One region of the Pseudogulbenkiania sp. AW2-16 genome, then DNA from elsewhere that is predicted to be linked to it. Evidence: riboswitches for the same ligand, from Rfam matches in the RefSeq annotation. Region 1 holds a riboswitch; the other holds the start of a gene.
What was found. Region 1 has a riboswitch for manganese ahead of ABKF58_RS19510 (TMEM165/GDT1 family protein). Riboswitches for the same ligand answer to the same signal wherever they lie in the genome.
Positions count from the first base shown of each region.

Region 1 (15,292 bases):
CATCATGTTCTGCATGGCCGGGCCCTGCATCTTCATGAACTCGCCCCACAGGTTGGCGTTGAACATGGCGTTATCGCCATACATCGCCCGCGTCTGTTCCTGCATCTTTTGCTGCAGCTGCGTAAAGAGCTGGAGGTTTTTCTCCAGGAACGGCCCCATCATGCCCTGCATGGCCTGCCCGTAGAAACGGATGAACTGCGTCAGCACCTCGTAGCTGAACATCGGGGCGCCACCGTTTTCCTCTTCAAAAATGATCTGAAGCAGTACGCTGCGGGTAATGTCATCCTGGGTCTTGGCGTCAACCACCTGGATGTCGATATTGTCATGAACCAGCTGCTTAACGTCCCCCAAGGTAATGTAAGAACTCGTCGCCGTGTCGTATAACCGGCGATTCGGATACTTTTTAATGACCCGCTTCTCAACACTCATGTAACACTCCCAGTTCATTGTCGTGGTGTTGTGTGCGAACAATTTATCATAAATGCAACAACATAGAGCAAATCTTCTAGCCACTGCATTGAGCAGCATGCTAAATTTTGCGAGTATATTGTGCATTGCACAACGCAGTTCACACCGTACAACACACCACGGAGAGGGTCATAAACCATGTTCACTACCAACGAGCAGTTCAGTAAGTTTTCGCTGGGCGGCGTCGAAACCGCGCTGCGTTTCGCCCAGATTTCGCTGGATAGCACCGAAAAGCTGGTGAAATTCAACCTCGAAGTTTCCAAACAGTCTCTCGAAGACAACATCAAGGTCGCCCAAGACCTCGCTGGCGCCAAAGACCCGCAAGAAGCCGTCGCCCGCATCAACAAGCTGGCTACCGAATCGGTAGAGCAAGCGGTCACCAACTCCCGCAATGTCTACGAAATCGTCACCCAGGCTCAAGGCGAACTGGCCAAGCTGGCTGAAGAAAACCTGGGCACCCTGAACAAGTCGCTGATCAACGTCATCGAAGACATCGCCAAGAACGCTCCGGCCGGTTCCGAAGTCACGGTCAACGCCGTCAAAACCTCGGTTGCCGCCGCAGCAGCAGCTATCAACAGTTTCACCAAGGCAGCACAGCAAGTAAACGAATTTGCCGAAACCAGCGTGAAGGCTGCCAGCAGCGCCACCGCTGACGCCGTCAAGGCCACCACCAAGCGCGCCAGCAGCACCAGCGCGTCCTGATCGCTGACCTCAGCGGCAAAAGGCCATACCTGTACGGGTATGGCCTTTTTCATTGTTGCACGCTCAGACACCCTGCCCGCCTCATTCACCACACATCAGGTGCCCAATTTCCCACACGGGTTTACAATTCGGCTTTTACGAGCCCACATAGAAACAGGGTAGCGCATGAAGATCAGTAGCAATTTTGACGCCGGCAGTATCGAAGTTGTCTCGATGAACGGTTTTGAAGACATCCAGCTTCGCATTCCGAACGATAATGCCTCGCACTTTGCCCAGTGGTTCTACTTCCGCCTGCAAGGGGCCGCGTACCAAACCTGCAACCTGCGCTTCCTGAATGCTTCCGAGTGCGCCTACCCCGAAGGCTGGGTCGACTATCACGCCATGGCATCGTACGATCGCATCAACTGGTTTCGGGTGCCGACCAGCTACGATGGCAGCGTACTGACCATCGAGCACGTACCGCTGGCCAACAGCGTTTATTACGCCTACTTCGAACCTTACTCTTACGATCAGCATCTGAACCTCATCGGACAGGCACAAGGCTCCGGCCTCTGCCAGGTCTCCGACCTAGGCTCGACCGTGCAGGGGCGGGACATCAACCTGCTGACCATCGGCCATGAAGTCGAATCCGACCTCAAGATTTGGATCACGGCACGCCAGCACCCCGGCGAGACCATGGCGGAATGGTTTGTCGAAGGCTTCCTCAACCGCCTGCTCGACCCGATCGACCCGACATCCCGCATGCTGCTCGACCACGCCACTTTCTACGTGGTGCCGAACATGAACCCCGACGGTTCCGTCCTGGGAAATCTACGCACCAACGCAGCCGGCTCCAATCTGAACCGCGAATGGCTGAATCCCTCGAAGGAAACCAGCCCGGAAGTCTTCGTCGTGCGTCAGAAAATGCTCGAGACCGGCGTCGATCTGTTCCTCGACATCCATGGCGACGAGAACATTCCCTTCGTCTTTGTCGCCGGGACCGAAGGCGTACCCAGCTACAACGATCGCATCCGCGCCCTGGAAGAAACCTTCAAGCACCACCTGAAACTCGCCTCTCCCGACTTCCAGGACGAACACGGCTACGAAAAAAGCGCTCCCGGCAGCGCCGATCTTTCCTGGGCTACCAACTGGGTCGGCAACCAGTTCCAGTGCCTCGCCTACACGCTTGAGATGCCGTTCAAGGACAACGCCAACCTGCCGGACGACGATTACGGCTGGAACGGTCAACGCAGCCAGCGGCTGGGCGAAGCCGCACTCACCCCCATTTACGCGGTAATCAACAAGCTGCGTGCCTGAACGATCCGTCCCCAAGCAAAACGGCCGCTTAGCGGCCGTTTTGCTTGGGGACGGTACATCGCTCACGGCGCGGCCGATGGCATTCCCTCCAGCGCCTTTACCAACTCGATTTCGACCAAATACCAGTCACGCCCCTTTTCCAGCACCTTCCCCAAGGCAATCTGGAAGAACTTGCCTCTGGCACTCATGTAATACTGTTTGCCCAACATGTACGAGGCAACCGGCACAATGAGCGTATTGATGCTGCGCTCATTCCGAGTCAAGGGCACGAACAGGGCGATTACCCCCCTGCCAAACATGCTCCGGCATGGTCCGCGGGTCCACCGCCTTGACATCCATCCCCCTCAGCGCAGCCGCCACCGGGCGATCGGTCAGGGTTTCGATCCCGAGAAAGATCTTCTCGCGGTGCAGCCGGCGGATACGCCGCACAATACCCACGCTCCAAGCGGCCCCCTCGCCTTCCTTGTAACCCAGCAACTCCCCCAGACTGACCCATTCATTCCCGACCGCATCCAGCGAAACCCCCAGCCCGGTCTGACTGATGTTTTCAATTTCCCACTTGTTGAAAACCTCCTTGGCCAAAGGGGTTTCCTCAGGCCGCACAGAAACCGCCGGGAGTGCCTTATCCTTACGCCGGCTGGTGACAAAACCATAAACCCGCAGATCAGACGCCGAACTGAAGTTGTCTTGAGGCAGCGCCGCGGCCGTCTGCAGTTTCTGTTCATCGGGCTGGCGAATCAGACGATGCAAGGTCCCAAGCCGATGCACCACCTCAATCTTACGGTCACTGACGGCAACCCGCTCGGCGCGTTGAATGCGAACAGGCTTGGCCGCCCACGCGCGACACAATACACGGAAAAGAGCCGCATCCACACCAGGCTCGGCAAGACGGGCCAATTCTGTCGGCATATGCCCTGTTTCAAGCACCGCCAGCCAGCCATGCAGTATTTCGCTAACCTCGGCCGTGCTCCAATAACGGTAAAACCCAGAGCCAAACGTTCCCATGCAACGCGAGGCAGGATGCCCTTCATCCAGCACCACGGCAAAACTAAGGTCGGGGGAAAGCTCGCGAACCAAGGCCATCCGGTTCGAGATCAGGCGAAGTAATTCGTAGGAAAAATTGAGCTGCCGTGGGGTCAAGTTACCACTGGAAAGCAAGGCCAGCATCTGCAGGATGAGAAACTGATCCTGTACGGTCGTACCCTCGTCATGCTCGCCGAAAAGGAATACCGGCGCCGACTCCAGTCCTCGCTCCTCAGCAAAGCGGTAGACGTGATTGACGTTCAGCCAGAAACTTTCCCCAGGCGAGACGCCTTGAAAGAACGACCATCTGGCTGCCTCGCAGAAATAATGCATCATGCGTGCCAGCACCAAGGGCAGCATGGCATAGATACGGCGCTCATCCTCACCGGGAAAGGACGGACTCAGGACCTGTCGGTAAGCATCGAGAAATTCGCGGCCATACCCCAGAATCTGTCCCCGTAACTGCGCTTCCAGAACCTTGGGCATTCTGATGTTCATCAGGTACTGAATACCCAATTGGTAATGAAACTGGGCCGTTTCCCGGTTAAGCGCCAAGACGGCCTCTAGCGTATCTGCAGACGACACCGCGCCATTGCGATTAAGCTCAGCGACAGCTTCCAACACTTTGTCGTGGGATGCGGAACCGTACTCCTGCTTCAGCGATTCAACCCACTCCTTGGCAGAAGTTGCATTGCTTAGCGGATCGATCTTCCTCTTTGAGCCGCGCAAGAAAAAATCCAACATGGTGCCGCCTGTCTTAATAACTTTTTATAGATAACACAACAATTTACGCATAAATAACGCCATCCCAACATCTTCACAGTATCCGCAGGATCGCTCCCAACATGCAAGCGGCACTGGCAAGTAAAACGAAAAAAGCATCCTCCTAGGGATGCTTTTTTTGATCCTGACTGAAGAACCGCAATCGTCAGATCGCCAAATCCTCGAGGTTCTTACCGGCGGCGAGCAGTTCCTGTACCCACAGGGGTTTGCGGCCACGACCAGTCCAGGTCAGCTCAGGGTTTTGCGGATGGCAGTACTTGGCTTCCACCGGCTTGCGCGCCGGACCCACTTTGCCCAGCACCTCTTCCACGCTCAACCCGTACGCACGAGCAAGTTCCACAATCTGTTTTTTAGCTTTGGCTTTTTCTTCGTGCTCACGCCGCTTAATCTCGTTTTCCAGATCGCTCTTGAGGGAAAGCAGATCAGCAAAGCTCAGATTGGAAAGTTCCATTTAGTCATCTCGCTAGTTTGAAAATATATTTCAATTTAGTCATAACCCAAGGATGGGGTCAAGTCTAATTTGAAAATCATCAACTCGGCGATTCCGGCTTAGTCGATGACATAAGGCAGGCCGAGATTCTTAAGGGCATTTTTATATTCCTTTTCTAGAAAGAGGCCAGTTTCCCAACCTGCGAGCTGAGCCACAGCAAGAGCTACTAGCGCACCATGCTGGTCACATCCAGTGTTTACGATCATGCCTATAGCTTGATCGCCCGTTGCAGGGCTATACAAGGAATCCCCGGGACTCGCTTTCACCGGCAATTCGACGCGGAACAGGCGTCTTTTTACCTTTCCAAGATACTGAGTTCTGGCAACAATTTCCTGGCCAGGGTAGCAGCCTTTCTTAAAGCTGATTCCACCCAGCACATCCATATTGATCATTTGGGGAACAAACTGCTCCTGGGTAGGTCTCGTGACCCACGGGATGCCTGCGGCAATATCCAAAAGCGACCATGCCCCAACCCCTACCTGTCGGCATGCTTGCTCAAGACGGCTTTTAAAGGATCCAGAAGCAGATGCATCATAGGACAGCAGCAGATTACCTGCGGGCAAACGGATTATTGCTCCTGACTCATTGGCGATCACATCGTGCGGCTGCGCTGGCACCTCAGTAAAAACATCCTTCAAAACTGCCTCAGCGCCCCCCCTTTACCCCGGCCAGGAGCCACGACTCGGCCAGCACCTCAAGCTTCACTTCGGAGCGAAGTACAAACATGCTCAGGCGGCGGCACAACGCCGTGGCAATATCGGCCGAAACAAGCAAGAAATAATCGCCACGAAATTGCCAAATCAGAAAGTTCCCCAAAACCCTACCCTTGGCATTGGAATAACTACTGTACTGGCTGCGCGACTCGGAGACCTCGCGCAAGTCGCTCGACAACTGCCCCTGGAGAAAGCTTTGTGCATCACGGCCACTTACCCGAATAATGGAAAAATGTGCCATAGAACACTGAGCATTGCCATTACACACGGCTTCAAGCTGCTGCTCAAAATCGTCAGCTACATCTGCACTTAATCCACTCATCACATTCCCTTCCGTTTCTGATTGCTGTTGAGACGGATCGATTCATCAACCGTCGGCGCCTCAAATCCATGAACTCTGTAGCATGATAGATTGGGTCCTCGCGTCACTTATCAAGCATTGGCACCACCGTTGAGCACCATGCAATTCAGACTTGACAAGCGAAAATTAAGCATATATTATACGCCTCCATCAATTCCCTGATAGCTCAGTTGGTAGAGCGACGGACTGTTAATCCGCAGGTCGCAGGTTCGAGCCCTGCTCGGGGAGCCAATTCAGAAAAGCCGCACATTCCTTGTGCGGCTTTTTGTCTTTCTTGCAACCAACACCAAGCCACGCCACCTACGTATCCCTTGCCAAGCACGCAATATAAGGTCGCCCACAGCCCCTACCCATGTTGTTGCAATAACGCTATATTCCCCCATACCAGTACATCTGAATGGCATGCAATGCATGCCAATACCCATAAATCATGTCCTTGCCCTCACCCAGGCGATATCCACTATAGTTGATTACAGCCACTATTTAGCACTTAATACCAAACCATAAACCCACCACCGGAGCCAACCATGCGCCTTATCCAAGAATTTAAAGAATTTGCAATGAGAGGTAATGTCATTGACCTTGCCATTGGCGTGGTTATTGGTGGCGCATTTGGCGCCATCGTCAAATCCCTCGTTGACGACGTCATCATGCCTCCCATTGGGCTGATTCTGGGCAACGTCGATTTCTCCAATTTCTTTTTCGTTCTGAAAGAAGGCAGCAAACAAGCCGGGCCCTATGTCTCAGTGGCCGCCGCCAAGTCGGCAGGGGCCATTACTCTCAACATCGGCTTATTTATCAATGCACTGGTCAGCTTCGGCATCGTCGCCTTCGCCATTTTCATGCTGGTCAAATCGATCAACCGCCTCAAAAAGGAGGAGGTTCCCGCAGCGGCAGAGCCAGCCCCTGTCAAAGACTGCCCTTATTGCTTCTCCAGCATTCCCAGCAAAGCCTCGCGCTGCCCTCACTGCACATCCCAACTAGGCGCCTAGAGACAGATACCCTATGCTCCCCACCAAACGAGCGGGGCATACCCCCTCATTTGCGGACCACGCGCGGTTGACGTAAAATCGGCTCCGTTCTGGGGGAGTAGCCTCAATGCGCCAACGCATTGGCGCGTGTCAACATACTTGGTTTTAACACCATGGCACGCGCGGCCGTAAAGGTTTGGCAAGACCCATGACAGGTTTGCACTTTCAGCAGGGGCTGCAGTGCAGATCGGTCATGGCGTTCTTCGCAGCCCCTTGGAGCCTTTATGGAAGCCCTGCTTCTCTCTACGGGTGTCGTCGCCCTCGCCGAAATCGGCGATAAAACCCAGCTTCTCGCCCTTCTGCTCGCGGCCCGCTACCGCAAACCCATACCCATCATCCTGGGCATTTTGATTGCAACACTTTTTAACCATGCTGCAGCCGCCATGCTCGGCCAGTGGATCACCAACCATGTCGGTACGGAGGTAATGCGCTGGATTCTGAGCGCCTCCTTCATCGGCATGGCAGCCTGGATAATGATCCCGGATAAAATCGATGGAGACACCCGCTTTTTTGAACGGATCGGAATTTTCGGCGCCACCTTCATTGCCTTCTTCCTCGCAGAAATGGGCGACAAGACCCAGATTGCCACCGTCGCGCTGGCCGCCCGTTTCGATGCATTGGCCAGTGTGGTGGCGGGTACCACGATAGGGATGTTGCTAGCCAATGTGCCCGCAGTCCTCTTTGGCGATATGATTGCACGCAAGATTCCGACTCGTGCGGTGCATGGCGTGGCCGCCACCCTGTTTGCCGCTCTGGGCGTCGTTACCCTGCTGCTACCACTGCAATAACAAGAAAGGGAGGCTGGGCCTCCCTTTTTGGCGGGTTTTAAGATTGCTTCAGCAATTCGCCGCCGACAGCATGTCGTTAGGATCGAAGCCCAACCGCAACGCCCCCCAGTGCCGCCCTTGCACCATCACCGGCAGGGCAATTTCGGATAGCACCTCACCTGTATCGCGCACATAAGTCTGCAACAGCATCGGCTGCGTATTTCGGGCGGAGCGTAAGCCCGCCTTATCGTTGAACATTCGCTTGTCGCGGCTCGAGACCAAGTCTTTTTCAGAGTCACCCGTCAACGGGCGAGAATAGAAGCTATTGTGCGTCGGAGCATAGCCGTTGCTGTCCACCATCACGCAGAAGCGACCACCTTTGGAATCCTGAACAGCACGATCATAAATGGGCTGCAACAGAGACTCCAGCTTATTATCGTAGCTGGTATGGTATTTGGGTGGGGTAACCCCTGGAATGGGGCGATACTGCTGATCGAACAGATTGACCCCCTCCCCAGCCAAGCGGCTCAACACCGTCTGCAATTCATCCCGGGTTTGCCGAGCGTTGTTCAGCGCCTTATCAAACACGCCCTCGCCGATAATGAAGCGCGAGACCAGGTCCTGCACCTGCTCGGCGGCACTCGAGAGCACATCAGCCACCCCCTCGGTGTGCAGCAGGCGCTCTGACACGTTCTGGCTTAACTCGTGAATCTGTGCCACATGCAGATTCACTTCACGATTGGTTTCTGCAAATGTTTCCATCGTGTCGGCAATGCCGCGCAGGCTACCTGCAGTCTGCTCGAAGTCGCCCATCATCCTGCCGAACTGCTGAGAGGCTTTCGACACTACTTCTCTGGCCAATTGGGTATCGCTGCTGATTTCGTTGGTTTCCGCCTGCGTTTCCGCCACCAGACTGAGCATGCCGTCAATATTCCCGGAAATCTCGTCGGTTGCTGTTTTCACTCTTTCGGCCAACTTGCGCACTTCATCAGCAACCACGGCGAATCCGCGGCCGGATTCGCCGGCACGGGCAGCCTCGATTGCGGCATTGAGCGCCAGCAGATTAGTCTGGTCGGAAATTTCCTTGATAAGCTCAACGATCGTCTTGATGCTGGCCGAGCGCTGGCTCAAATACTCGACAGTCTGATTGAAATGGCCAACCTTGGTGCTAATGTCGTAGATACGATCAGCCACGGACTTCAGCTCATCAAAAGACACCCGGGCAACGTCAAGATTGCTGAGTGTCGTAGAGGAAATAGCCTGGGTCTGCTCGGTGACTTGATTGATGCCCGAGGTAGTCTGGTTGCTGGCATCGCAAACCTTGGTGGCAAAATCGTCTTGCTGGCGGGCGCTTTCCAGCGATTCGTGGATATTCTTGCGTGTACGGGCAGAATCCATGGCAATCCTGACCGTCATCAGCCTGACGTTGCTGATGATTTCTCTCATCTTGGTCAGAAACCGATTGTAGGATATGGAAAGCTCGCGGATTTCGTCGTAGGTGATAGTCGGAATTTCCCGCGACAAATCCCCCTCTCCCGCACCGATTTCGTTGAAGATCGAAATAGTCATTTTCAGGGGCCGGACGATCAGATAGCGCAGGTACCAGACCATGAAAGCAATAAAGACCAAGCAGATGCCCCACAAGATCAGGGTCCACAAAATGGCACTGTCGATACGCGCTTCCACCAGCGTCAGAATCTCGGCGGAAACCGTATGGCTCTTGTGAATGGCCCGGATATCCTCAAGGACAGAGTAGATATAGCCCACCATCCCCAACTGAAAGGCACTGATAAAGAAGAAGCTGCACAGCTTCTTGGTCAGGCTGTTCCAGAACGTTTTTTCCGTCCAAGAGTACATACTCCAGAACCACTCCATCTGCTGTCTCCCAAGTAATGTGCCACTGGCCTTTATTTTTTCTTTAAAAGCTGAAGTCGATTCTCACCTGAAATGAGAAAAATGACCAGATGGCCGAGTCGTCATTGTTGATTTCTGTCAAACAGGCTCAGAACCTCCTCAACGTCGCCGCCATGCCAGCCAATGTTCGCGACCAGCAAACACGGGAAGCGTCTGCTCCACCCGACTCATGTCAAGCAGGTCAAACCATGGCAAAAGCCATTGCTGCAATTCCTGCAACGTCGAACCAAAAGGTGGGCCCTTCAGGTTATCCCCCAGGAAGAAAAAGCCGGCAAGAACGCCGCCGGGGTGAAGCAGGGTAGCCATTTTCCGTGCATATGCCTCCCTGCTAGCCAGAGGCAAAGCACAAAAAAAGGCTCGCTCGTATATCCAATCGTAATCCTGACGTTCCGGCAGCAAGAAAAAATCGGCTTGCTGGACGCAATCGGCACGGGCACCAAGGCTCGCTCTCGCACGAGCTACGGCCTCCGCACTGAAATCAATCGCATCAACCTCAAAGCCATGCTCAAGCAGCAGCTTGACCTCGTGAGCGCTTCCACACCCCGGAACCAGCACCCTGCTGCCCTCAGGCCAGGCCTCAGCAAATGCCTGGAATGCCGAAGGAATATCGGCGGTATCCCACGGGGTGACCCCCGATGCATAACGGACGTCCCAGAAATCGGGTTCGGCACAATTCTGTTTCATCGCGACTTCCTTGTTTTAGCCTTGGAGCTTATTTCCGCTCTTTGCCGGATCTACCTCGCTGCCAAGCCATTGGGCAGAATCCGCCAGCCAAGCCCTAGCCTCTCCCAGGAGGGCTGCATCAGCCTTACCGGCCAAATGTGCGGCCAAGGCACTGCCAGGCAGATTCATACGTAGCGATCCATCCGACTCAAAACGGAACAGCAGTTTGGTAAATCCTTCGTACCAGGTCATCGCCCACTCCTCGCCATCGACCTCCTGCAGATCCCACCCCTCCCCCAGCAGGCGAGCCCAATCAGCCAGGCGGCGGCGAAGCGGCAATCGCCCCCAGACAGAACGTTTACCATCTGGAGCCAAAGCGCTCCATTGAGCCACCTCCAGGAACGTTCTGAAACAACCTCGGCAGACATTATCACCAAGGGCCGTTGAGCAATGGGCAATACAGGGCGAGTCAGCAGATTCAGACATAGTGAACAGCCATAACCAGACAAGAGCGTTGATAGACTAAAGCAGCCAGCCGCTACCGTCTATGCGACTAGCGTAGAAGAAACCGAAAACCGGTCGAAGAAAAAGAGACTAAGTGACGGCGTCAGAATCGATGAAGCCAATGGGCGGCAGGAGAAGCCGCGCAAAGCCCCGCCAGGAATTCTATAGGCAACAAAAAACCCGGTAGGCACCGGGTCAGACGTTCTTGATGTTCAACACTTTTTAGTTGGTCGGGGTGAGAGGATTCGAACCTCCGACCCTCTGCACCCCATGCAGATGCGCTACCAGGCTGCGCCACACCCCGACTCAAGAGAAACGCATTATAAATGGATTATTACGACTTGCCAATCCCACCGTTCAACCATTCGAGAATCGACTGCAACTCGGCCCGGACAGCCTGGGCAGTCAGCGGCACTGGGCCTGCAGCTTCTTGTCCCAGACGCAGCCTAGCACCGTGAATGGTGAAACCATCGTCGTAGAGCAGACCGCGGATGCGGCGCACCAGCAAAACCTCATGATGCTGGTAGTAGCGACGGTTACCGCGCCGCTTGACTTGGCGCAGCTGGGAGAATTCCTGCTCCCAGTAACGCAGCACATGCGGTTTGACACCGGTCAGTTCACTGACTTCGCCAATCGTAAAATAACGCTTTGGCGGAATCGGCGGCAGTTCTGCCTCAGTTATTGGCATGATGTTGCTCAACCATTCCCTTGAGTTTCTGGCTTGCATGGAAAGTGACCACGCGGCGGGCGGTGATAGGAATTTCCTCGCCGGTCTTGGGGTTACGCCCCGGCCGTTGAGGCTTGTCACGCAGCTGGAAATTGCCGAAGCCGGACAGTTTTACACTGTCACCGGATTCCAGCGCTTGGCGGATCTCTTCGAAGAAAGATTCGACCATGTCCTTGGCTTCACGCTTGTTCAGACCCACCTTGTCAAACAGCAGGTCGGCCAACTCCGCTTTCGTCAAAGTCATGATTACCCCTTAACATACCAAACAAAAATAAAACAAAGCGGCTTCCGCTGCAAGCACACATGGAAGCCCGCCAACACCTCCGACCTGCCCGGTCAGAGGCGCAAGGTCGCCCCATGATTGGCCGACACGGCGTCCAGCAGGCGGCTCACCACCGTCTCGACCTCGGCATCGGTCAGCGTCTTGGTCTGATCCTGCAACACGACACGAAACGCCAGGCTCTTTTTGCCCTCCGGCACGCCTTTGCCGCGGTAAACGTCGAACAGCGCCACTTCGCTGACGATCTCGGTTGCCGCCTGACGGAAACTGGTCAGCATGGCGCCAACTTCTACCTGCTCGTCCACCACCAGCGCCAGGTCCCGGCGTACCGGCTGGAACTTACTGACGGGAGCTGCCTTGACGTGGCGCTGAGCTTCCACGACAGCGTATTCCAGCTCAAAGACCACAGGCGCGGAAGACAGATCGTACTGTTGTACCCATTGCGGATGCAGTTCGCCAATCACCCCGACCAACTGACCGGCCAGGAAGATGTCGGCACAACGACCGGGATGGCAGGCCGGGTGAGTCGCCTTGCGGAACTCGACCGGATGTGGATGAAGCAATGCCTCCACGTCGGCTTTGGCGTCGAAGAAGTCCACCCGCTCGGTCTTGGCCCCCCACTGCTCAGGGAGACGAGAACCCCAGGCAAGGCCGGCGATCTTTTCCGGCTGATTGAAACCTTCGGCCGATTTGTGGAAAGTCCGGGCCACTTCGAATACGCGGACGCGCGACTGCTTGCGGTTGACGTTGCCGACCAGCACATCAACCAGGCCTCCCAAGAGGGTCGAGCGCATTACGCTCATCTGGGCCGCGATCGGGTTGATCAGCTTGACGGGGTCAGGATTGCCCGCGAAGTCGCGCTCCCAGCGCTCATCGACGAAGGCGTAGCTGACCACTTCCTGGTAATCGCGTGCCGCCAGCTGCTGACGGATCAATTCACGCGGCCGGCGCGTTTCCGGCAGCGGCAGCATCTTCATGCGCGAGCGCGGAGCGTCGGACGGGATCGCATCGTAACCGTAGACACGGGCCACTTCCTCGATCAAGTCCTCTTCGATCTCGATGTCGAAACGGAACGCTGGAGGCGCCACGGCGAAGCCCTCAGCCGTGGCATCGAAACTCAGCCCCAGACGGGTGAAGATGTCCGCAATCGAGTCAGGCGCCAGCCCCAGGCCGAGCACCTTGTTGACACGCGCACTACGCACGGCCACAGCCGGGCGCTGCGGCAGCTGCCCCTGCGCTTCGGTCAGCGGCCCGGCTTCGCCACCGCAGATTTCGACGATCAAGGCCGTGGCGCGCTCGATGGCGTCACGCTGCAACTGGAAATCCACCCCGCGTTCGAAGCGATAGGACGAATCGGAACCGAAGCCCAGCTCGCGCGCCTTGCCGGCGATCATGGCCGGAGCAAAGAACGCGCTCTCGAGGAACACATCCTGCGAAGCCGTGGTGACACCACTCTCCAGACCCCCCATGATCCCGGCAATGGCCAGCGGCTTGGCGTCGTCGGCGATCACCAGCAGATTCTCGGTCAGCTCGACTTCCTGCTCGTTCAGGCAAACCAGTTTTTCACCGGCACGAGCCATACGCACGTTGATGGCGCCGTCCAACTTGGCGAGATCGAAGGCGTGCATCGGCTGGCCGAGTTCCAGCAGGATGTAGTTGGTAACATCGACGATGGCCGAGATCGAGCGCAGACCGGAGCGCTCCAGGCGGTGCTTCATCCAGTCCGGCGTCGGAGCCGCGGCATCGACCCCTTTCACCACACGGCCAATATAACGGCCGCAGCCTTGCGGGGCGTCGATGCGTACCGGCACGGTCTGGTCGTGCGCGGGCACCACCGGGGCAATAGCCATCGGCTGCAAGGCACTGTCGGTCAGTGCCGCCACTTCACGAGCCAGGCCCTTGATCGACAGGCAATCGGCGCGGTTCGGAGTGATCTTGAGGGTAAACAGGCTGTCGTCCAGCGACAGGTAGTCGCGAATGCTCGTGCCGACCGGGGCATCGGCCGGCAGTACCAGCAGGCCATCGGCGTCGTCTGGCACACCCAGTTCCTTGCCGGAGCACAGCATGCCACCTGACTCGACACCACGCATCTTGGTCGCTTTGATCTTGAAATCGCCCGGCAGAACAGCGCCCGGCAAGGCACACGGCACTTTCAGGCCGACGGCTACGTTCGGCGCACCACAGACGATCTGGATCAGCTCGCCGGTGCCGGCATCGACTTTGGTCACGCGAAGACGGTCGGCATTCTCGTGCTTGACGACTTCCTTGACTTCGGCGATCACCACGCCGCTGAAGGCCGGCGCAGCTGCGTTGACTTCTTCGACCTCCAGGCCGGCCATGGTCAACAGGTAGGAAAGCTCGTCGGTGCTCAGGGACGGATTGACCCAGCTACGCAGCCATTGTTCGGAAAATTGCATCGTAAGTATTCCCCTGCCCGCTATCAGTTGAACTGTTTGAGGAAGTTGAGATCGTTCTCGAAGAACAGGCGCAGGTCGTTGACGCCGTAGCGCAGCATGGCAAAACGGTCCAGACCGATACCGAAGGCGAAGCCAGTGTACTTCTCCGGGTCGATATTGACGTTCCTCAGCACATTCGGGTGCACCATACCGCAGCCCCCAACCTCGAGCCAGCCGCGTTCACCCAGCACGTCGATTTCGGCCGACGGCTCAGTGAAAGGGAAGAATGACGGGCGGAAGCGTACTTGCAAATCGTCTCGCTCGAAGAAACGGCGCAGGAAGTCAGTGACAGTGGCCTTGAGGTCCGCAAAGCTGACATCCTGATCGACCCACAAGCCTTCCATCTGGTGGAACATCGGCGAATGGGTGGCATCGGAATCGACACGGTACACGCGACCCGGCGCCACGATCTTGATCGGCGGCTCGTTGTTCAGCATGTAACGCACCTGGATCGGCGAGGTGTGGGTACGCAGCACATCGCCACCTTCAACGTAGAAGGTGTCCTGCATGGCTCGTGCCGGATGATTTTCCGGGATATTCAGCGCCTGGAAATTGTGGAAGTCAGTCTCGATTTCCGGACCATCGGCCACTTCGAACCCCATGCTGCGGAACAGCGTGGCAATGCGTTCCAGCGTCAGCGTCACCGGATGCAGCCCGCCGACGGAGCTACCTCGCCCCGGCAAGGTCACATCCAGCGATTCGGCTGCCAGCTGGCGCGCCAGCTTGTCGGCATTGATGAGGTCGCGGCGCTCGTTGTGACGGGCCTCGAAGGCTTGCTTGGCGGCATTGATCGCCGCACCGGCCGCCTTGCGCTCTTCAGCCGGCAATTTGCCTAGCTGCTTGAGCAACTCGGTCAGTTCGCCACTTTTGCCAAGGTAGCGCGCCTTGACCTGTTCCAGTTCCACCAGATCCTGCACCGCGTCCAGCGCGGACAGCCCCGACTCGAGAATCGTGTCGACATTGTTCATGTAGCTCACACCGTATGCGTAAGAAAGCTGGCCAGACCGGATGGTCGTCAGGCGGTCTGGTCAGCCATCTCGAAAAGCATGTAAAAAAAGGGAGGCATCACTGCCTCCCTTTTGATCGTCCAGCGATTAAGCGAGGCTTGCTTTCG
Region 1 is NZ_CP157668.1:4,050,750-4,066,041, forward strand. It holds gene phaR (polyhydroxyalkanoate synthesis repressor PhaR) at 1-429, opposite strand, end outside; gene ABKF58_RS19465 (phasin family protein) at 607-1,170, shown strand; gene ABKF58_RS19470 (M14 family metallopeptidase) at 1,336-2,466, shown strand; gene ABKF58_RS19475 (hypothetical protein) at 2,529-2,675, opposite strand; gene ABKF58_RS19480 (hypothetical protein) at 2,716-4,233, opposite strand; gene ABKF58_RS19485 (H-NS histone family protein) at 4,418-4,723, opposite strand; gene ygfZ (CAF17-like 4Fe-4S cluster assembly/insertion protein YgfZ) at 4,822-5,400, opposite strand; gene ABKF58_RS19495 (YgfZ/GcvT domain-containing protein) at 5,408-5,797, opposite strand; tRNA gene ABKF58_RS19500 (tRNA-Asn) at 5,992-6,067, shown strand; gene mscL (large-conductance mechanosensitive channel protein MscL) at 6,364-6,828, shown strand; yybP-ykoY riboswitch at 6,921-7,082, shown strand; gene ABKF58_RS19510 (TMEM165/GDT1 family protein) at 7,092-7,655, shown strand; gene ABKF58_RS19515 (methyl-accepting chemotaxis protein) at 7,704-9,509, opposite strand; gene ABKF58_RS19520 (methyltransferase) at 9,648-10,232, opposite strand; gene ABKF58_RS19525 (hypothetical protein) at 10,248-10,463, opposite strand; partial or broken gene ABKF58_RS19530 (DUF1289 domain-containing protein) at 10,596-10,697, opposite strand; tRNA gene ABKF58_RS19535 (tRNA-Pro) at 10,943-11,019, opposite strand; gene ABKF58_RS19540 (MerR family transcriptional regulator) at 11,050-11,415, opposite strand; gene ABKF58_RS19545 (integration host factor subunit alpha) at 11,390-11,686, opposite strand; gene pheT (phenylalanine--tRNA ligase subunit beta) at 11,779-14,139, opposite strand; gene pheS (phenylalanine--tRNA ligase subunit alpha) at 14,163-15,146, opposite strand; gene rplT (50S ribosomal protein L20) at 15,273-15,292, opposite strand, start outside.

Region 2 (15,292 bases), 840 kb from region 1:
GAACAACGGCGAGGTCGACGTCAAGACCGCCTACCTGCCCGGTCTGGACAGTTTCGCGATCAAGGTCAGCCCGGGTTTCTTTGACAACCCCAAGCTGGGCCTGCCGAGCCTCAACGGCATGATGATGCTGTTGTCCGCCCGCACCGGCCTGCTCGAAGCGCTGCTGCTGGACAACGGCTACCTGACCGACGTGCGCACCGCCGCCGCCGGCGCCGTGGCGGCGCGCTGGCTGTCCCGTCCCGATGCGCGCCACGTCGCCGTGATCGGCGCCGGACTGCAGGCCCGCCTGCAGCTCAAGGCCCTGAAACAGGTTCGCGCCATCGAGTCGGTCACCGTATGGGCGCGCGACCCGGCCAAGGCCATGCAGTTTGCCGAAGAAGCCGGGCGCGAGCTCGAGCTGCCAATCACCCCGTGCGAAACCGTCAGTGCCGCGCTGACCGATGCCGACATCGCCGTCACCACCACGCCCAGCCGCACCCCGCTGATCGAGGCCCGCCACCTGCACCCCGGCCTGCACATCACCGCCATGGGTTCGGACGCCGAGCACAAGAACGAGATCGCGCCGGAGGTGCTGTCGGCGGCGAGCTACGTGTGCGACCGCCTGAGCCAGGTCCGGGTGCTGGGCGAGCTGCATCACGCCATCGCTGCCGGCCGCGTCGCTGCCGACGCCGTCTTCCCCGAGCTCGGACAAGTCATCGCCGGGCTGCAACCGGGGCGCACCGGACGCGACCAGATCACGCTGTGCGATCTGACCGGCACCGGCGCCCAGGACACCGCCATCGCCACCCTCGCCTTCGCCCGCGCACGCCAAGCCGGCCGCGGTTTTCCGTTCCAATCCTGATTACCCGCAGAGGATCATCATGCCAGCCGATACCCGACTCCCCTTCTCGCGCCAGGAGTACGCCGAGCGCATCGCCAAGACCCGTAAGGCCATGGCCGAGCGCGGCATCGAACTCTTGATCGTCACCGACCCGTCCAACATGGCCTGGCTCACCGGCTACGACGGCTGGTCGTTCTACGTGCACCAGTGCGTGCTGCTCGCCCACGACGGCGACCCGGTCTGGTTCGGCCGCGGCCAGGACGCCAACGGCGCCAAGCGCACCGTGTTTATGGACAACGACGACATCGTCGGCTACCCCGACCACTACGTGCAGACCCCGTTGCGCCACCCGATGGACTACCTGTCGCTGGAAGTCATCGCCGCGCGCGGGTGGCAAGGCAAACGCATCGGCGTGGAGATGGACAACTACTACTTCAGCGCCGCCGCGTTCGCCTCGCTGCAGAAGCACCTGCCGGACGCCCGCTTCGTCGATGCCACCGCCTTGGTAAACTGGCAGCGCGCCATCAAGTCGCCGCAGGAAATCGCCTACATGCGCACCGCCGCGCGCATCGTCGAGCGCATGCACGCCCAGATCGTGGAAAAGATCGAACCCGGCATGAAGAAAAACGAGCTGGTGGCCGAGATCTACGCCACCGGCATCCTCGGTGTGGAAGGCCACGGCGGCGACTACCCCGCCATCGTGCCGCTGCTGCCCACCGGCGCCGACGCCGCCGCGCCGCACCTGACCTGGGACGACACCCCGTTCCAGAAGGGCGCGGGTACCTTCTTCGAAATCGCCGGTTGCTACAAGCGCTACCACTGCCCGCAGTCGCGCACGGTGTTCCTGGGTACCCCGCCCCAGCATTTCCTCGATGGCGAGAAGGCCGTGGTGGAAGGCATCGCCGCCGGCCTGGAAGCGGCCAAGCCGGGCAACACCTGCGAAGACATCGCCAACGCCTTCTTCGCGGTGCTCAAGAAGTTCGGCATCCACAAGGACAGCCGCTGCGGCTACCCGATCGGCGTGAGCTACCCGCCGGACTGGGGCGAGCGCACCATGAGCCTGCGTCCGGGCGACAAGACCGTCTTGCAGCCGGGCATGACCTTCCACTTCATGCCGGGGCTGTGGCTGGACGACTGGGGGCTCGAGATCACCGAGAGCATCCTGATCACCGAAACCGGTGTCGAGACGTTCTGCAACACGCCGCGCCAACTGTTCGTGAAGGATTGAGCGATGAGACCGTCTCCGATCAAGCCTACCGTCGATTTCGAACGCGACGGGGTGCAGCACGGCTTTCTGCGCCTGCCCTACTCGCGTGACGACTCGGCCTGGGGCGCCATCATGATTCCGGCCACCGTGGTGAAGAACGGCCACGGCCCCACCGCGCTGTTGACCGGCGCCAACCACGGCGACGAGTACGAGGGGCCGGTGGCGCTGGCCAAGCTCGCCCATACCCTGCGTGCCGAGGACGTGCGCGGCCGCGTGATCATCGTGCCCTTCCTCAACTACCCGGCGTTCCGCGGCGCGAGCCGCACCTCGCCGATCGACAAGGGCAACCTGAACCGCACCTTCCCCGGCCGGCCGGACGGCACGGTGACCGAGAAGATCGCCGATTACGTCGCACGCCACCTGGTGCCACTGGCCGACTGCGTGCTCGACATCCACGCCGGTGGCAAGACGCTCGATTTCGTGCCGTTCGCCGCGGTGCACATCCTGCCCGACAAGGGCCAGCAGGAATGCTGCGAGGCGGCGATGCGCGCCTTCGGCGCCCCCTACAGTATGAGAATGCTGGAGATCGACAGTGTCGGCATGCTGGATACCACCGTGGAAGACGCCGGCAAGGTATTCGTGACCACGGAACTGGGCGGCGGCGGCTCGTCCAGCGCGGCCAGCGTGGCCATCGCCGAACGTGGGGTGCGCAACTTCCTGATCCACGCCGACGTGCTTAAGGGGGAAGTCGCTCCGCAGCCGAGCATCATGCTCGACATGCCGAACGACGATTGCTTCGTCACCAGCCTGCACGATGGACTGCTGGAGATGTGCATCGACCTGGGCCGGGAAGTCGCAGCAGGCGAGGTGATCGCACGCGTCTACGACACCACCCGCACCGGCGTGGCGCCAGTCGAATATCGCGCCAAGCGTGCCGGCATCCTGGCGTCGCGCCACTTCCCCGGCCTGGTGCAGCGCGGCGACACCCTCGCCGTGGTCGCCGAAGTCGTGAAAGACTGAAACCCTCCCCCTTCGTCCGCCGCGTGCCCTGTTCACCAAACAGTGCCGCGGCAGCGGTACATCAGCGGAGCGGGACAGTTGCGGCGCGCTTCGCGGGGATTCCTGACCTGGCCCTGCTCAGGAAAACCCAAGCAGCGTGCCCGCACCGGCAGGCCGTAACCCCACTCACAACCCACCCGGCCATCTCGTCGGCGTCAAGCGGCCGCCGCTGCCGACCTTGGCCCCGCCGACTCCTTAGCCATCGGGCCATCTCACCGCCCCATCCCGCTGCCATCGACTAGGCTTAGCCCATGGCGATGGATTTTTTTGCGCCTCCCGCGTTACCGGTGGGAATAAACCGGGCCGCTGAAACGTTTAGTGTGTGTAGACACGATACGTCGGCTGCGCACCGATTCGGCGCCGGCAAAAAATACCCCTGAGATTCCCGATTTTCCTACTCACAAGGAGCATAACCATGAAACACCCCCTGATCCTGCTGGCACTGGGCAGCACCCTGGCTCTGCCGGCATTGGCCGAGTCGCCCAAGATGATGCACGGCATGGCGGTCGACGAGCACGGCATGACCCTCTACACCTTCGATAAAGACGGCAAGGACACGAGCACCTGCGCCGGCCCTTGCGCCGACAACTGGCCTCCGGCCGTGGCCGATTCGTACGACAAGGCATCGGGTGACTGGGGCACGATCACGCGCAGCGACGGCAAGAAGCAGTGGACCCACAAAGGGCACCCGCTCTATCGCTGGTCGATGGACAAGAAGCCGGGCGACACCAACGGCGAAGGCTTCAAGGGCATGTGGCACACCGTCAAGCCCTGAGCCCGGCGGGCCATGAGTTTCGAATCCGACCTGCTGGTCTGGCTGCCGCATCTGCGCCGCTACGCCCGGGCACTCACGCGTGATCCGGCCTGGGCCGACGACCTGGTGCAGGACACGCTGGAGCGGGCGTTGAGCAAATGGCGCTGGGGGCGCGGCGGCAATCTGCGCGCCTGGCTGCTGACCTTGTTGCGCCACCGCTTCATCGACCAGTTGCGCTCCCGGCGCGAGGTGACATTCGACGATGAGGAAGCCCCCTGGCAGCAACAGCCGGCCGCCACCGGCGAGGTTGACGGACTGCTGTTGCGCGACGTGGAGCGTGCCCTCTACCGCTTGCCCCTGGAACAGCGCGAAGTGCTGCTGCTGATCGCGCTGGAAGAGCTCAGCTACCAGGAAGCCGCCAAGGTCCTGAAGGTACCGGTGGGCACCGTGATGTCGCGCCTGTCGCGGGCAAGGGAACGCATGCGTATCTTGCTGACCGAGCCCGCGGCCGATGCGACACCCGGCCGACCCCCATTGAAAGTAGTGAAGCACTCACCATGAACGAGCCACGCGACACCACCGCCAATACCCCTGACAGCGCCGACGAGCTGCGTCCGCTGTCGGCGCTGGTGGATGGGGAACTGTCCGACGCCGAGCGTAGCGCCTTGCTGGAGCGGCTCGGCCATGACCCGGCCGCCGCCGCGCGCGTGGCGCATTACCGCAGCCAGAACGCGGCGCTGCGGCGGCTGTTCCCGCTCGCCGGCGAAACCGCGAGCCTGTTCGTGCAGCGCCGCACGCCATGGTGGCAACTGGGCGCGGCCATCGCCGGGGGGCTGGCTCTCGGCCTGATGCTCGCCATCACGCTGCCGGCACAGCTGCTGCCCGGCGGCTTCGGCCAACCTGCCTTTGCCCAGCGCGCCGATCTGGCCTATGCCGTGTACGCCCCGGAACGCCGTCACCCGGTGGAAGTCACCGTCCGCGAAGAAGCCCACTTGCTCAGTTGGCTGTCGGCCCGGCTGAAGCGCGCGGTAACGGCGCCGTCGCTCGGCGAGTATGGCTACGCGCTGGTGGGCGGCCGGCTGCTGCCGGGCGAATCCGGCCCCGCCGCGCAGTTCATGTACCAGAACAGCACAGGCAAACGCCTCACGCTGTACATCTCTCCCTACCCCTCCCGCGAAATCAGCTTGCGACTGTTGCACAACGGCGCGAGCCGTACCGCCTACTGGGCCAACCACGGCATGGGCTACGCCCTGTCCGGCACCGACAACGAGCCCCGCTTGCGGGCGATCGCTGCCGACGCCTGCACGGCGCTGGGGGGCGACGCGGGCGCCTGGTCCGGTTAAGCCGGGCCGGCCCCTTTCCCAACCCGATAGATGAAGGAGATCGACATGGACAGGAAGCACCGGCTGACCGGCTGGCTGCTGTTACTGGCTCTGGCCTTGGCATTGCCTCTCGGCGGCTGCCACTCGATGGGCGACCCAGGGGCGACACCGACGCACGACAGCGACATGGGCGACCACGGCCGCGGCGGGGGCGGCTACTGACCCCGGCATCACCACAAGCCGGGCGCCGCTCCCGGGCGCGCCCGGACGAGACACAGGAGTCACCATGCACAGGACCAGACTCACCCTCGCCGGGTTGGCATTGGCACTCGCCTTCCCGCTGATTGCCGGCACGGCTCGTGCTGCCGACGAACCCTATCGGGTGCCGGTGGCCAGCGACGGCGTACAGCACGTCGCCATCGTCGGCGGCAGCTATTTTTTCAGGCCCGCCCACATCGTGGTCAAGGCCGGCACCCCGGTCGAACTATCGGTCAAGGTCGAAGCAGGGCTCATCCCGCACCGCTTCGTCCTCAAGCTGCCGCCCGACCAGGTCGACATCGACAGCCGCCTGGGTGAGGAGCCCCGCTCTTTCCGCTTCACTCCGACCGTGGCGGGGCGCTACCCCTTCCATTGCCCCAACAAGCTGCTGTTCTTCAAGAGCCACGAAGAAAAAGGCATGGCCGGCGTGCTGGAGGTCGTGGAGTAAGCCATGCTCTGGCCCTTGCTTGCCACCGCCCTGATCGTCCCGGCCGGCCTGACGGACCCGATCGCCGCCGCGCAGCAGCAGTTCGAACAGCTCGACAGCTACCGGGTCACCGTCCGCTCGAGCGCACCGCACACCCGTCAGCAAGTCGTCCGTTACGCCTACCGCAAACCGGGTTTCGTACGCATGGAGTTCGTCACGCCGCATCCCGGGGCACTGATGATCTACAGCCCGCACAGCAACAAGGTCCGGGTCTGGCCCTTCGGCCAACCTCGGCTTCACGCTGACGCTGGCGCCCGACAACCCGTTGATCCGCGGCCCGCACGGGCACCGCATCGACCGCTCCCATGTCGGAATGCTGTTGCAAGCGGTGCACATCCTGCAGGCCGGTGGCGACACGACGCCACTCGGCAAGGGCACCATCGGCCACTGGCCCGTCCAGGGATGGAGCATCACCGGTGCCCCCGGCAACACGGTGGCCGGCGTGCATCGCTTCCAGCTCTGGCTGACGCAAGGCACCTTGTTCCCGGTCAAGGTGGTCAGTTTCGGTCTTGACGGCGAGCAGCAGGAAACCGTGCTGATGGACGACGTGGAAATCGACGTCCCGCTCGCTGCGGATTTTTTCCAACCCTAAACCGTCAAACACAGGAAAACCGTACAGTCATGGCGGAATATCGCTTCTCCACCCTGTGGTACCTGGAGGCTCCCGTGGAGGCGGTATGGGACGCCATCTACCACTCGCGCCGCTGGCCCAGCTGGTGGCGCGGCCTGGAACAGGTGCTGGACCTGGAAGCCGGCGACGACAATGGCCTCGGTGCGGTACAGCGCTATACCTGGAAGAGCGTGCTGCCGTACCGGTTGACCTTCGACATGCGCGTCACCCGCATCGAACCGCTGGTTTGCCTGGAAGGCACGGCGAGCGGCGAACTCGAAGGCCATGGCCGCTGGAGTTTCAGAAAAGAAGGTGTGATCACCGTCGTCTGCTACGACTGGCAGGTGCGCACCACCAAGCGCTGGATGAACCTGCTGGCCCCGGTAGCCCAACCGCTCTTCCAGTGGAATCACGACGCCGTGATGACTGCCGGCGGACAGGGCTTGGCCCGTCTGCTCGATACCCGGCTGATAGCCATGACCCATCGACACCCGGCAAGGTAACGATGGCTTGAGCGGGCGACCACGACATTGCCCGCAACCCCGAGTCACCCGGCTGACGCCCGACTCGCCTTGCATGCCCTGGAGGCCCGCCATGCCCCAACGCATCCGACGTTTTATGACACAGTGCCTGGTCCTGATTTTTGCCGCTGCAATGGGCCTGGCGACCGCCCCGCCCGCCGTCGCCCAGGACGCCGTGTACACCCAGGCAGAGCTCGACCAGATGCTCGCGCCCATCGCCCTCTACCCCGATTCGCTGCTGACGCAGGTGCTGATGGCATCGACCTACCCGCTCGAGGTGGTCGAAGCTGCGCGCTGGTCGCGCGATCACCCCGGACTCAAGGGCGACCAGGCCGTGCGCGAAGCCAACCGCAACGACTGGGACCCGAGCGTGCTGTCCCTGCTCGCCTTCCCGCAGGTGCTGCAGATGATGGACGAGCACCTGGACTGGACCGAGCAGCTCGGCGACGCCTTCCTGGCCCAGGAAGACCAGGTCATGGATACCGTGCAGCGCTTGCGGGATAAAGCCTGGGACCAAGGCTACCTGCGCTCCAACCGCTACCTCCGGGTCGCCCGGGAACACACGGTCATCGTGATCGAGCCGGCGGACCCGGAAATCGTCTACGTCCCGTATTACGACCCGCTGGTGGTCTACGGAGCATGGTGGTGGCCGGGTTATCCGCCTTACTACTGGATCTGGCCCGGTTACTACGTCGGGCCGACCGTGGGCATCTACTGGGGCACCGGCATCACGGTTGGTGTCGGCTTCTTCTTCGGCAACTTCGACTGGCCGCGCCGCCACGTCACCATCGTCAACGTCAACAACTACTACTTCCGCCCGCACGTCACGCACCGCGAGTGGCTCGACCGCAAGGGGCCGTTCCGTTGGGAGCATGACCCGTCACGACGCGGCAATGTCCCGTACCACGGTTTCACCCCGCGGCCGTCCGAACGCGTGGCCCCGTCGGGCGAACCGCGCCAGTTCCCGCGCCAGCAGACTCAACCGACCTCGCCCGCGTTGCAGCCCAAACCGGACCTGAGGCGCGACATGCCCGTCATCATCAATCCGCCCCGGGCACCCGAGACGCGTCGCCGTTTCGATCAGCGCCCCGAAATTCCACGTGGCGAAGGGGAACGACGCGACCGCCGCATCACACCGCCCGGTCAGGATCACCGGCTCATCGACGTGCCTCGCTCACCGCGGCCGCCGGCGGAGTCGCCCCAGATCATCCGCCCCGAGTCGAGCCGGCCACGCCCACCGGAGCCCGGCAGCAACGAACGCCGAAACGACAACCGCCGTTTCGAGCAGCGCCAACCCGGAGCCGAGGCGCCGCGCGTGCCCCGTTCAACGGGGATGCCCACCATTATCCGGCCGGAGCCAGCCCGGCCCCGTCAGCCGGACGTCGGCGTCCCAGAACGACACAGAGCACCCCCTCAAATCGAGCGGCGGCAGATCGAGCGCCCCAACACCGCCCCTTCCGCCCGGCCCTCGTTCGCTCCTCGCCCCGAGGAACCGCGCCGCGGCGGCCAGGTTCCTCCCCGCCAGATCATCAACCAAGGCAACCCGGACGGCGGGCAGGACCATTAAGAACAACAGCCCGGGCGCGCCATGACATAGCGCGCCCGGGCTGTGCGGATGGTCTGGCCTGAAACGCCACCCTCGGCGTCAGAGCAAGACGCTCAACCCCTGGTAGCCGACATACAACCCGACCAGCACGATCAGTGCGCCGGAAAAGTACGGCGCCTTGCGGGCGAACTCGCCAAACCCGCTCCAACTGCGCGAGACGTGCTTCACGCTCAGCGCGGCCAGCGCGCCCGATGCCACCATCGTCAGTGCCAGACCAATGCTGAAACACAGCACCAGCGTGGCGCCGAGGGCGATCTTTTTCAGCTGCAGACACAACAGCAGCACCGTGATCGACGCCGGGCACGGAATCAGCCCGCCGGTCAGGCCGAACAGGATGATCTGGCCGGTGGTCACCTCCCGGTTGGCAAAGCGGCGGCGGATATCGTTGGCGTGGGCCAGCTCGTGTGGATCCTGGTACCCCGGAGCGGACAAATCCAGCCCGTCGTAATCCTTGATCGAGTGATGATGGTCCGGCTCGACAAACTCCACGTCGTAGTCGTGGTGGTGCTGATCGTGCCCCAGACTGAGCCGGGCAACGAACTCGTGCGGCTCCGGAATGGTTTCCACCGACTCCACAAAGCCATCGCGCTGCACGAAGGTGAAACCCTGGCGGCTGCCGTCGGCCCGCTCCGTCTCGATCCGCACCTGATCGGCCGGCCAGCGGTGGCCGTGTTTGCTCGCGTAGTGCAGACGGAAACGCGGCGGCACGCCCTGTTCGAACACCTCCAGCCGTACGACACCGTGGCCGGTATCGATAAGCTTGGCCTCGTCATGGTGATGGTCATGATCGTGCGCCAGTTGCTGATTGCGCCAGGTGCGCCAGATCATCCACGCCGCTACACCGATGATGAGCACCGCGGAGGCCACCTGGAAATAGGGTTCCGTCGCCTCCGCACTCCAGTTGCGGCCGAAATACAACCCGGCCATCGCCACCGCCCACACCACCGCCGTGTGCGACACGGTCGCCGACAGGCCCAGCAACACCGCCTGCGTCAGGGTGCCGCGAATGGCAACGATGAACGCCGCCATCATGGTCTTGGAATGCCCCGGCTCCAGGCCGTGCAGCGCCCCCAGCAGGATGGCGCTCGGGACGAACAGCCAGGCATTGCCTTGCTGCAACAGGATCGAAAACTCGGGCATGGCGCACTTTCACAACGTGTGATCAGATTGGCGCATTATACTACCCCCCAGTATATGCATGTTACCCTTCCGTCAACTTTTTAGGCATGAGGTAAAGCGGACATGGCACACACCGTGAGAGACAAGGCCAAACTGCTGGCCCGAGTCAGGCGGATACAGGGGCAGACGGCCGGGCTGGAAAGATTGCTGGACAGTGAAACGGACTGCACCGCCGTGCTCCAGCAGATCGCCGCCATCCGCGGCGCGGTGAACGGGCTGATGGCCGCCGTGATCGAAGGCCATCTGACCGACCATGTGGTCAAGGAAGCCGAGCAGGCGCAACGGCAGCGCGATCTGGATGCCGTGCTCCAGATCATCAAGTCGTACCTGAAATAGGCCCGCCGCGGCGCAGCGGGCCAAACAGGCCAGGATGCCTCGGCCACGCGCTCATTCAGTGCGGAAAATAGGCCGCCACCAGCAAGGCAAAGATGCCGTACAGCGAGCTCACGCCGAGCAGCACCCGGCCATCGACCGCGCCGCGGCGGAAAATCCGCCATAGAAAGAGAATCGCCAGGGCGGTGATAATGCCGGACGCCAGCAGCGTGCCATCGAACTGCCAGGGCGTGAAAAAGATGCCCAGCGCGCTGGGAATGGTGGCCTGGATCATCATGGCACCGGAGATGTTCGCCAGCGCCAGGCGTTCCTTGCCCTGCCGCACCCAGATCAGGGCATTCATCGTTTCCGGCAGTTCGGTCGCCACCGGGCTCAGCAGCAGCGCCACTAGGTGCGGCGACCAATGCAAACCGGTGCCGATCGCCTCAAGCTGGCCGACAAAGACATGCGACGCCACGCCGATCGCCACCAGCGCCAGCACGACCTGCAAACCCGCCCACCCCAGCGAGGGCTCAGCCATGTTGGGGCGGATTTTCAGCGGCTCCAGCTCTTCTTCCTCCGGGGCGGTATCGCTGTCACGGATTTCCCGCCAAACGTAGACGCCATACGCCATCAGGAACAGCACACCCAGCCACGGCTTGATGGCAAAGGCCACCAGCCCCAGCGTTACCTTCACCGCAAACACGGCAAGAAAAGCGGCCTGGTCCCGGCTCAGACGGACATGATCCACGCGCACTTCGTGCGTTTCACGCGCCAGACGTCGACGGTTCAGCATCAAGGCAAAGCCGACCACGGCGTAGGCCAAGGTTGCCAGAACGAGCGGGCCACCCATCGCGGCGCCGACTCCGAGATCTTTCTGCGCGGGGGTATTGCCGAAAACCACGGCAGTAAAAGTGACGGCACTTTCCGGGAGGGCGGTACCGAAGGCGGCCAGCACCGAACCGACGGCCGTCGCCCCCAGGTTCAGACGACGACCAAGCCATTCCACGCCATTGACGAAGAATTCACAGGACCAGTAAATGGCCCCGGCGGAAAGGAAAAACAGGGTGAAAGCGAGAAGCATGAGAGTAATCCGGCCGGGCGAGCAAGAATCCAATGGCGCGACGACACGCCTCGCCCGGCCTGGGTAAGCGCATCGCGGCCAAAGGTCTCGCCTGGCTCTCTCTGCTGGTGCAGAGGCTGTTCACGCCATGAGGCTATGGCCTCAAGTTTGTTGACGTGAACTCCTTAGCAAGGGGCCAAGGATGGCTACTCCCCAATGACAACGTTACCATTTTAACAGTCCTCCCCCCGCCTGTCTCCATGACTCCCACCTTTTATGCATTCGACATCGTGGCCCTGACCGAAGAAAATGGACTGCCATGGAGCAGTAAATCCGTGACAACCACTTATCTGACAGCCGAGGTGGCACCGTGCCGCCTGGAGGCATCACGATGTCGGTTTTAGGACGGATGGCCACGCGCTCGTCCGCCACCATGAACGTCATATCGATCGATGATCTTCACCGTGCGGATCGCTGGCCGGAGTGGTGGCTTTCGGCCAACGGCGGCTCCGCGGCAGCACTGTTTCAAGGAAAGGACGACTGCATGAGCACACGCTACGCCGGCTACACGCTGGCCGAAATCAAGGAGGCGGCGACGACATCCGCCGACGAAGGCACTCCAGTCCCGACTAACCCCGCCATGCTGCTGGACCTGATCGGCCGAATCGAGGAACTGGAACGCGCGCATGACACCGTCTGGCTGGCCGGCTTCAAAGCGGCCCAGGAAATGGCGGCCCGGCAGTGCGACACGTTGGCCGAAGAATTCTACAGCGCCGCTGCCATCCGCTGCGCGAGCAGCGTGCGTGCCATGCAGCCATCCGCGCCCTGGGAGGCGACCACCAGCGAGGGGTCCGACAGACACCCCCTCCGCCCCGTCGAGGCGGAATGGCCTCACCCTGATGGCTTCCCCGCCATCGCCGGCATGCCTTGAGTCCTGCTTGCCTCCTCTCAATTTTTTATCGACGCCAGCCCTGGAGCTGGCGTTTTCATGGCCACAGCGCCCTCTTCGCCCCCTTGAGTAACGAGGACGCCTCGGCGCGGCCGCCGCCCGCAAGATCGACGAGCGCCACGCACCGACCATGTCAGGCTGTTGCGGGTTACGGTCTTGCTGACGTCGCGTTTACAGGCAATTCCATGTCGAAAACAGACAGTTGCCGGCATGGCATTGAACCTATGATGACAAACCTTTCATCAGATCGTTTGGAGCCGACATGTCCGATTTCATCACCGTCCTGCGCGAAACCTGCCCCACCCCGGTGGTTGACGCTACCAAGTGGAAGCGCATCGGCGGCGACCCGCACACCGTCAACCTCAACGCCTACCTCTCGAAGGACGGCAGCAAGATCATGGGCACCTGGATCTGCACCCCGGGCAAGTTCGAGGTGAACTACGAAAAATGGGAGTACTGCCACTTCCTCGACGGCTACTGCATCATCACGCCGGAAGGCGAGCAGCCGGTGCATCTGAAGGCCGGCGATGTGTTCGTGATCGAACCGGGCATGAAGGGCACCTGGGAAGTAGTGGAAACCGTGCGCAAGTATTTCGTCTTTGCCTGAGCCTTCAGGTCGGCACGTTGGGCTGAGCCGAGCACAGCCCAACGGCCTCCCCTCGATGGAGGGGCATCGTGTTCTGCAACCTCATGACCGACCACGACCGCCATGCCATGCCGGACGCTATTTCGCCCGCTTCAACACAACCTCGGCAATGCCGTCGCCTGTCGATGCGGGGGTTTGCCACGTAAGCTCGTCCCCAGTCACCGTGAACGGTCGTTTCTGCTCGGTTCCGTTCCAGTTCGGAAACGTACTGGTTTCTATGTGGAACGTGATGGTCTTGTTCGCCTCGTCAACGGTGTATCTGCCGAAGTGAGCGATCGACCCTAGCACAACGGCCTTGTTTTCCTCAGGGGTGCCCTCCATCCGGCTGGTGGATGCGAATTTGGCCTGTCCTGCCCGCACCGTCATCAAGATATAGCGGCCATTGCTATCAAAGTTCGCCTGGCCCTGTGGATTCGGACCGAAAAGAGGTATTCGCGTCCCATCGGAGCGGATAAGGTCAACGGAAACATAAGACCAGGTTCCGACGATTTGGTCCTTCAGGGCAGGTTGTGCCATGGCCGCGCTCCAGGGCAATGCCATGCCAAGAACGAGCAACGCCATGGCGGCCCGCATGCGGGCGCTGAATCTGTGCATGATACTTCTCCCACTAAGGCCCAACCCACCTTGTCCGGATGACACTTTTTTCTTGGATGGAGCGACATCGACAGCGGCACGTGGCGGTGAGCCTACCCTGACTGGATCGCTGGCGATAGGTACGTTAACCATAGCCAAAACACTTCGGCGCCGACAGGCCCGGAGCGGCCGGAAGAATGGTCGCCGGTGAGGTCCGGCAATACGATGGAGCAGGACAAGGGGCATGCGCGGCATGGGTGTGGCGACAGCCCGGTCGACACGGTTGCTCAGGGTCGATTCTGCACAGGCTGCAGATGGTGCGCGGCACAGGACTTCGAGTACGCCCTAATAAAGGGTTGTGGGTTACGAACCGTGATCGACACCCCGATGTGATGGTGTCGCCGACACTGATCCTGACCGATAGGCTCAGTACGCCGGCCGGCCCCACACTACCCCATTGGCCTGATAGGCATAGAGAATTTTCCAGTGATATGATGTTCGAGTGATCGGCTTTGTTGCCTTGCGGCAGCAAACCAGTGCTCCCCGGCGGTCATGCCAACTGGGCGGCTGATCCATTGCTATTGGCTCAGGCGCCGCCGGCACAAGGGGGTATCGGATGAGCGCCTGTCATCTCCAAGGCCAGCTCTTAACCGATTGAGATCACTCATGAATTACAAAAAATTCACGGCAATGTGCGTTACCCTTTTGGGGCTCAGTGCTCCATCCTTTGGCTGTACGTTCACCTGGCACCACTATGGCCCGGATCAGGTTAACGATCTCATCAAGGCCAAAATCGGCTCCGCCGTGTCCGATGAGTACTGCAAACAGTACAACGCCAAATACGAAATCGTCGTCATGACGGATACGTACGTGAATTCTCAGAGAGCCTTGGCGCACGTCTCGGTCGGTTTGCGTAAACGTGGCTCGAACATTTTCCCTTCGAACCGATTCAGTGCCTACAAATTCGAGGATGGTGATTTCGTGATTGGCAAAGGCTACGCCTTGGCCTCGTCTCTCGCCATCGACACGGTCATGGACGTCATGTCAGACCTCAAGTCGTACACCAACTAAACCAACCGGTTTCACCCACCCCAGCCAACGCCCTCACACGAGGGCGTTTTCTATATGGCGTCGTCAAACCGGCAGAAAAGGGCCTCGGCTGAGCAAGAACACCTTCCGGAGATTTGCCTCGGGCAATCCGTATCACATATTGGGATAATTCGGCCCGCCGCCGCCTTCCGGCGTCACCCAGTTGATGTTCTGGGTCGGGTCCTTGATGTCGCAGGTCTTGCAGTGCACGCAGTTCTGCGCGTTGATCTGCAGACGCGGCGCCCCCTCCTCGCGGCCGACGATCTCGTACACCCCGGCCGGGCAGTAGCGCGTCTCGGGCGCGTCGTACTGCGCCAGATTGATCTTGATCGGGACGCTCGGGTCTTTCAGCTTGAGGTGCGCCGGCTGGTCTTCGCTGTGGTTGGTGTTGGAGATGAACACCGACGACAGCCGGTCGAAGGTCAGCACGCCGTCCGGCTTGGGGTAGGCGATCGGCGTGCACTCGTCCTTGGGCTTGAGGCATTCGTGGTCGGCGTGCTTATGGTGCAGCGTCCACGGTGCCTTGCCGCGGAACAGGTAGGTGTCCAGCGCCGAGTAGAGCATCGCCGGCCACAGCCCCCAGCGGAACGCCGGGCGGATGTTGCGCACGCGGCAGAGTTCGTCGTAGAGCCAGCTCTGCTTGAACTTGGCGGTGTACGCAGTGGCCTCGAGCGGCTGGCCTTCCTGGGCCGTGGCCAGCGCCTCGACGATCGCCTCGGCGGCCAGCATGGCGGATTTCATCGCGGTGTGGGTGCCCTTGATCTTGGGCACGTTGAGGAAGCCGGCGGTGTCGCCGATCAGCACCCCGCCCGGGAAGGTGAGCTTGGGAATGCTCTG
Region 2 is NZ_CP157668.1:3,211,184-3,226,475, forward strand. It holds gene ABKF58_RS15680 (cyclodeaminase) at 1-841, shown strand, start outside; gene doeA (ectoine hydrolase DoeA) at 861-2,048, shown strand; gene doeB (N(2)-acetyl-L-2,4-diaminobutanoate deacetylase DoeB) at 2,052-3,047, shown strand; gene ABKF58_RS15695 (COG4315 family predicted lipoprotein) at 3,502-3,861, shown strand; gene ABKF58_RS15700 (sigma-70 family RNA polymerase sigma factor) at 3,874-4,401, shown strand; gene ABKF58_RS15705 (anti-sigma factor family protein) at 4,398-5,183, shown strand; gene ABKF58_RS15710 (hypothetical protein) at 5,229-5,384, shown strand; gene ABKF58_RS15715 (quinol oxidase) at 5,449-5,868, shown strand; gene ABKF58_RS15720 (hypothetical protein) at 6,221-6,499, shown strand; gene ABKF58_RS15725 (SRPBCC family protein) at 6,529-7,020, shown strand; gene ABKF58_RS15730 (DUF3300 domain-containing protein) at 7,112-8,605, shown strand; gene ABKF58_RS15735 (nickel/cobalt efflux protein RcnA) at 8,684-9,784, opposite strand; gene ABKF58_RS15740 (metal/formaldehyde-sensitive transcriptional repressor) at 9,887-10,159, shown strand; gene ABKF58_RS15745 (sodium:calcium antiporter) at 10,215-11,219, opposite strand; yybP-ykoY riboswitch at 11,313-11,425, opposite strand; gene ABKF58_RS15750 (hypothetical protein) at 11,590-12,129, shown strand; gene ABKF58_RS15755 (cupin domain-containing protein) at 12,410-12,754, shown strand; gene ABKF58_RS15760 (lipocalin-like domain-containing protein) at 12,872-13,387, opposite strand; gene ABKF58_RS15765 (hypothetical protein) at 14,033-14,437, shown strand; gene ABKF58_RS15770 (electron transfer flavoprotein-ubiquinone oxidoreductase) at 14,570-15,292, opposite strand, start outside.
Region 2: another riboswitch for manganese. It lies ahead of ABKF58_RS15745 (sodium:calcium antiporter); the one in region 1 lies ahead of ABKF58_RS19510 (TMEM165/GDT1 family protein).